Regions from separate parts of the Baekduia sp. Peel2402 genome, predicted to be linked through region 1. Evidence: riboswitches for the same ligand, from Rfam matches in the RefSeq annotation. Region 1 holds a riboswitch; the other holds the start of a gene.

Region 1 (3,393 bases):
CGGAGCAAGTGCGGGTGCTTCGAGCGCGAGCGAGTCCTCCGCATCGAGCCACAGGCCCTCGCGCCACGGCAGCACGCCGATCGCGCGGCGGCCCGTGAGGTCGTGGAGCATGTCGAGACCGGGCGCGAGCACGCTGCTGTCGCCGCGGAACTTGTTGATGAGGAACGCCGCGATGTGGCGCTGGTCCTCGGCGTCGAGCACCGCGAGCGTGCCGACCAGCGAGGCGAAGACGCCGCCGCGGTCGATGTCGCCGACCAGCAGGACGGGCAGGTCCGCGGCGCGTGCCAGCCCCATGTTCGCCAGGTCGCGAGCGCGGAGGTTGATCTCGGCCGGCGAGCCGGCGCCCTCACAGATCACCGCGTCGAAGCGCTCCCGCAGCGTGTCGAGCGCGGCGAGCGTCGGCGCTTCGAGCTTGGCCTTCAGCGCCTGGTAAGAGCGCGCGGTCGCGTCGGCGAACGGCTTGCCCATCAACAAGACCTGCGAGGACGTGTCCCCCGCGGGCTTGATCAACACGGGGTTCATCGCCGCCTCGGGCTCGATCCCGCACGCGGCGGCCTGCATCGCCTGCGCGCGGCCGATCTCCGCGCCGGACGCGGTGACCGCCGAGTTGTTGGCCATGTTCTGGGCCTTGAACGGGGCGACGGAGATGTCGCGCCGCGCGAGCGAGCGGCAGATGCCGGCGGTGACCAGCGACTTGCCGGCATCCGACGCGGTGCCGCAGACCAGGAGCGCGCCGGTCATGACCACGCTCCCGAGAGCGCGACCAGGGCGGAGATCTCCACCAGCTTGCCCGTCGCGCCGAGCGTGTCGCCGGTGCGGCCGCCGAAGGCGCGGTGCTGGATGGCGAGGGCGGCGAGGAGCGCGACGGGGGCAGCAGCCAGCGCGACCGCGCCGCCGAGCGCGACCGTCGCGGCAGCCGCGACGACGACGGCGGCGAGCGCGACGAGCGGCGCGACATCAAGCGAGCGGCCGAGCCCCTCGGAAGCGCGCGCGTTCGGCAGCGCCGCCGCGGCGACGACCATCGCGGCACGCGAGAGCACGTGCGCGGCGACCAGCGCGCGCGCCGCGTGCTCGGCGTCGAGCGTGGCGAGCGACAACGCGGCCAGCAGCAGCGCGCACGCCATCGCCAGCGCGCCGTGCGCGCCGACGGCCGAGTCCTTCATCGCCGCCAGCCGCCGCTCCAGCGTGCCGTGGACACCGAGGCCGTCGGCCGTGTCCGCCAGGCCGTCCTCGTGCAGGCCGCGCGTGACGACGATCGCGAAGACGATCGCCAGCGCGCCGCCGACCGCGGACGACAGCCCGGCGACGTCGGCGAGCAGGACGACGCCCGCCGCGCCCGCGCCGACCAAGGCCCCCACGAACGGGAACCACACCGCAGCACGAGACAGCCACGTCTCCCCGGAGGCGCTGCCGCCCGCTGGGATCACGGTGAGAAACGAGATCGCGACGCGCGCGCTCATCCCGGCACCGCCGCTTTGGGCGCCGGCCGCGGACGCGGGTCGCGGTAGAGCGCCGGCTCCCAGTTGATCCGGGCGACGCGCCAGCGGGTGCCGCGGCGGCGCAGCTCGGTGACGGAGATCGGCGCGATGTCGATCGTCCAGAAGGCCTCTTCGGGGACCTCGAGGCCGCAGACCACAGCAGCGCGGATGACCGACGGGTGCGTGACCGCGATGCGAACGCCGTCGCCGTCGAGGGCGTCGAGCCACGCACGGGTGCGGGCGAGCAGCGCGACGAGCGACTCGCCCCCGTGCGGCGCGGACGCGGGATCCGAGCGCCAGGTCAGCAGCGCGTCGGGCGAGGACGCCTCGACGTCGGCCAGCGCGCGCCCGCCCCAGGAGCCGAAGTCCCAGTCGGCGACGCCCGCGTCGAAGGCGGCCGTCTCCCCCAGTCCGAGCGCGTCGGCGGTCTCCCGCGTGCAGCGGGCGTCGCTGCGCAGGACCGCGCGCGCCTTGGGCAGGTGCGCGGCCAGGTCGCCGACGCGGCGCGCGGCACCTTCCAGCAGCGGGCCGTCGCCGCCGAACGCCGCGCGACGGGTGTCGGCCGTCGCCGCGTGGCAGATGAAGAGGACCCGGAGGCTCACGCCAGCCGGCGCGAAAGGGGTGCTGCGGGGTCGACCAACGGAGGAACCTCCCCGGGATTTCGCGTCCCGTCATCGTGGGGTGAAGTGCGATGGCCGGGTTAAGTTCCTGGCTTGCCGGAGTGCGTACATCAACATGTACGCCTCCGGTCACAGTGGCGCGACCGCGTCGGACTCTCACCGACTTCCCGCTCCATCGCAAAGACGGCGCGGACAGTACCACGCCCCGTCCGTCTGGCAAGGTGCAGAGCAGATGAGCGAGCCGAAGCGATACCCCCAGCGGGCATGGTCCCTCCCCGAGAACGCGACCGAGGTCCTCCTCGTCCGCCACGGCGCGTCGCAGGACGCGGTCCCCGGCGAGTCCTTCGAGATGATCGAGGGCCACGGCAACCCACCGCTGTCGGAGATCGGCCAGGAGCAGGCGCGGCTGGTCGGCGCGCGGCTGGCGCAGTCGCCGCCCGACACGCTGTTCACCACCATCTTGCAACGCACCGCGCAGACCGCGGCGCCGCTGATCGAGGCGACGGGCCTCCAGCCGACCGTGATCCCCGAGCTGGCGGAGGTCCGCCTCGGCGAGTGGGAAGGCGGCGAGATGCGCGTGCGGGCCGCCAACGGCGACCCGATCTTCGCCAAGGTCTTCGAGGAGCAGCGCTGGGACGTGATCCCCGGCGCCGAGGACATGGACGCGTTCGCCGACCGCGTCCGCGCCGGCCTGCTGCGCGTCGTGGCCGAGACCGGCCCGGGCCGCGTCGCCGCCGCGGTCGTCCACGGCGGCGTCATCGGCGAGCTGGCCCGGCAGGCCACGGGCGCGCCACGCCTGGCTTTCGTCCACGCCGAGAACACGTCGATCTCCCGGCTGGTGGTCTTCGGCGACGGCCGTTGGCTGCTGCGCAGCTTCAACGACAGCTCGCATTTGCAGCCCTAGATGGTTGATGCGAAATAGACCGTGGTCGTGATCGTGCGCACGGTGGATGCTGGGCGTCGCGCGATTCCGCAGCCGATCCTGGTTGGATCGGCAAGGGATCGCGTGGCGCCCAGCGCCGCCGGGCGTGCGAGCACGACCACGGGAATTCGCATCAACCATCGCGCAGCCGCCGCCGTCTCCCCTACTTCTTGGCGGCGGTGAGCTTCACCACCGTCTTGCTCTCCCGCGGGAGGCCGTTCTGGGTCACCTCGACGACGATCTTCGTCGCGCCGGCGGTGGGCTTGTAGTTCAGCGTGCCCTTGGCCTTGTTGGTGGTCTTGAGGACGCGGCGCGTCTTGCCGTCGGCGTTGGTCTCGACCAGCTTGATCGACTGGCCCTTGATCGCGCGCAG
Region 2 (3,393 bases), 420 kb from region 1:
CTTCCCTTGATCCTGCCTGGGTACGGTGAGACGGACCGATGTTGCGCCGCCCCGGACCTCCGCTCGCTCTTGCCGCCCTCGCCGCCGTCGCGCTGGCGATCACCGGCGTGCTCGCAAAGCTGATCCCGGTGACCAAGCAGGGCGACGGCCACGCGCTCAACGGCTTCGTGGAGCTCAACCGCCCGCAGCTGACGCCGCTGCTCGACGTCGTCGCCCACTCGGCCAACCCCGGGCCGTACGCGATCGCCGCGATCGTCCTGGCGCTGGTGGCGCTCGCGCGCGGGCGCGCGCGAGTCGCGATCGCCATCCCCGTGCTCTTCGTGCTGACCGGCGCGACCACCGAGGCGCTCAAGCACGTCCTGGCCTCGCCGCGCTACGACGAGTGGCTCGGGCCGTTCGCGCAGGTCGGCGCGGCGTCGTGGCCGTCGGGCCACTCGACCGCGGCGATGACGATGGCGCTCTGCGCGGTGCTCGCCGCGCCGCCGCGGCTGCGGCCCACGATCGCCGCGATCGGCAGCGCCTACGCGGTCGCGGTTGCCTACTCGATCCTCACGCTCGGCTGGCACTTCCCGTCCGACGTCTTCGGCGGCTACCTCGTCGCCTCGATCTACGTGCTGTTGGCGATCGCCACGATCAACGCCAGCGAGGCCCGCTGGCCGAGCCGAGCGGGCGCCGAGGCGGCGACGCGTCCCGGCGACGGCATCGGCGCGATCATCGTCGGCCTGGTCGTCGCGGCGGTCGTAGGCGGCGCGCTGCTGGCGCGCCCGCATCAGCTCCTGGGCTACGCGGCCTCGCACACGACGTTCACGTTCGGCGCGCTGGCGATCGCCGCGCTGGCCGCGCTGATCGCGGGCGGGATGGCGATCGGGTTCCGCAGCGCTCCGCCCGTGGCGCGCCCGCATCAGCGTGCAGGCGTCTAGGACTTGGTCGCGCCCGGCTCCCAGAGCGGCTCGTCGCCGCCGTTGGCCGCGCGGCTGAGGATGAACAGCAGGTCGCTGAGGCGGTTGAGGTAGCGGACGACCTCCGGGTTGCCGTCTTCGACGAGGATCGCGCGGCGCTCGGCGCGGCGGCAGATCGTCCGGCAGACGTGCAGGTGCGCGGCGGCGGGCGTGCCGCCGGGGAGGACGAACGACTTCAGCGGCTTGAGCGTCGCGTTGACCTCGTCGCAGGCGCCCTCCAGCCACGTCGTGTAGCCCTCGTCGACGCGCAGGCGCGCGCGCTCGCCGCCGTGCGGGACCGCCAGATCGGCGCCGACGTCGAAGAGGTCGTTCTGCACGCGGCGCAGCCACGTCGCCTGCTGCTCGGGCAGGTCCGGCAGCGTCAGCGTGACGCCGAGGTAGGCGTTGAGCTCGTCGACCGCGCCGTAGGCCTCGATCCGCGGGTGCGTCTTGGGCACCCGCGACATGTCGCCGAGGTGGGTCTCCCCGCCGTCGCCGAGCTTGGTGTAGATCCGCGTGAGGTTGACCGTCATCTCACCGGGGAGGCTACCGGTGGCGCTGCGGCGGTACGATCGGCGTTCAATAAGGGTCGGTGGCCAAGGGAAGCCGGTGCGAGACCGGCGCGGACCCGCCACTGTGACCGGGCGAGAGCCTCACCGCACCGCGTGCGTGCCGCACGCGAGCCACTGGACCAACGGGTTTGGGAAGGCGCGGAGGAGGCGGTCCGGAAGCCAGGAGACCTGCCTCCGACCATCAAGGACATCAACACGCCCTCGCGGCAAGGGGTGGTTCCCGCATGAAGCAGAAGACTCTCGGCCTTTTCGTGGCCGGCATCGCGCTCTTTGGAGCGACAGCAGGTCCGGCTTCGGCCGCCAAGGTCTCCGTCGAGATCGAAGGCCAGAACGTCGTCCAGGCGCCCACGGTCGTCGACACGGCCGCCTCGGTCAGCAAGCCCGGCGGCGTCAGCTGCACGGGCGCCGTCCCGTTCACGGCGCTGGAGCCGGCGGTCGCCGGCGACTGGGACGGCCCGTCGTTCGCGGTGACGCGCATCAAGAGCGAGAGCTGGCCGTTCGCCAGCGGTCAGCCGTCGTGGTCGGTCTACGTCAACGGCCAGTTCGACAACGACGGCGGCTGCTCGCACGCGCTCAACGACGGCGACAAGGTCCTGTTCTGGTGGTCCAACGCGTTCGCGTCCACCGGCTACGACGAGCCGACGCTGCTCGACGCGCCCACCAGCGCCAAGCCGGGCGTGGCGTTCACGGTCACCGCCAAGGACACGACCACGACGTTCGACGGCAACTTCATCGGCACCACGACGACCGCGCCGTCGTCGGGCGCCACCGTCACGGGCGGCACCGCGCCGGTCACGACGGGTGCCAACGGCACGGCGCAGGTCACGGTCGCGGCCGGTCCGTACACGCTGGTCGTCAAGCAGGGCAACCGCGCCCCGGCGCGCGTCGCCGGCTGCGCGAGCACCGGCAGCGACGGGTTCTGCGGAACCACGAAGGTCGGCGGCACGACCATCGCGACGGTGACGCCGGCGCCGGCGCCCTGCGTGACCAACGGCCACGACGGGTTCTGCGGCACCAAGGACACGGTTCCGGCCTACGCGAAGGTCACCGCGGTCAGCGAGGGCAAGAAGTACGCCAAGGGCAAGGGCCCGCGGCAGCTCGGCGGCACGGTCGAGGCGGACGGCTCCGGCATCGCCGACGTGCGCCTGCGCCTAACGCGCAACGACCAGGGCAAGTGCTCCACCTACGACGGCAAGACCGAGAAGTTCAAGACCATCAAGAAGTGCGGCGCCGAGCGCGGCGTCTGGTTCTCGGTCGGCACGAGCGCCGACTGGTCCTACCTGCTGCCCTCCAAGCTCGCGCGCGGCCGCTACGTGCTCGATGTGATGGTGGTGGACAAGGCCGGCAACAAGACGAGCCAGCTGGCCCGCGGGACGTCGCGCGTGGTGTTCACCGTTGCATAGCGCGGCCCGCGCCCGGCTCGTCGCGCCCCTCGCCGCCGCGGTGCTCGCGGCGGCGCTGGGCGGCTGCGGCCTGGGCGCGGGCCCCAAGGCGGGGGACACGCAGTTGCTGGTGTCCAAGGACTTCGGCGCCGAGCCGGTCGTCCAGTCCGACACGCCCAAGACCGGCGGGTCGGACACCGTCATGCGGTTGTTGCAGCGCAACGCGCCCAAGGTGCAGACGCGCTTCGGCGGCAACTTCGTGCAGTCGATCGACGGCGTCGCCGGCGGCCAGCGCGACGGCAAGTCGGTCGACTGGTTCTTCTACGTCAACGGGATCCTGTCCGGCGAGGGCGCGACCGCGGTGAAGGTCCACCAGGGCGACCGCGTCTGGTGGGACTGGCACGACTGGGACTACGTGGACGAGATCCCGGCGGTCGTCGGGTCCTTCCCCGAGCCGTTCCTGCACGGGATCGACGGTCGTCGCCTGCCGACGCGCGTCGA

Evidence for each region. A riboswitch is a leader RNA that binds a small molecule or an ion and turns the genes downstream of it on or off. The one in region 1 is predicted to bind cobalamin.
Region 2: another riboswitch for cobalamin. It lies ahead of ACT01A_RS05310 (Ig-like domain repeat protein); the one in region 1 lies ahead of ACT01A_RS07370 (histidine phosphatase family protein).

Annotation. Positions count from the first base shown of each region.
Region 1 is NZ_CP199582.1:1,492,058-1,495,450, forward strand. Features, by position in the region: gene ACT01A_RS07360 (cobyric acid synthase) at 1-741, opposite strand, end outside; gene ACT01A_RS07365 (adenosylcobinamide-GDP ribazoletransferase) at 738-1,460, opposite strand; gene ACT01A_RS07370 (histidine phosphatase family protein) at 1,457-2,080, opposite strand; cobalamin riboswitch at 2,155-2,316, opposite strand; gene ACT01A_RS07375 (histidine phosphatase family protein) at 2,331-3,002, shown strand; gene ACT01A_RS07380 (PKD domain-containing protein) at 3,184-3,393, opposite strand, start outside.
Region 2 is NZ_CP199582.1:1,071,056-1,074,448, reverse strand. Features, by position in the region: gene ACT01A_RS05320 (phosphatase PAP2 family protein) at 39-920, shown strand; gene ACT01A_RS05315 (cob(I)yrinic acid a,c-diamide adenosyltransferase) at 917-1,471, opposite strand; cobalamin riboswitch at 1,515-1,700, shown strand; gene ACT01A_RS05310 (Ig-like domain repeat protein) at 1,735-2,913, shown strand; gene ACT01A_RS05305 (DUF4430 domain-containing protein) at 2,906-3,393, shown strand, end outside.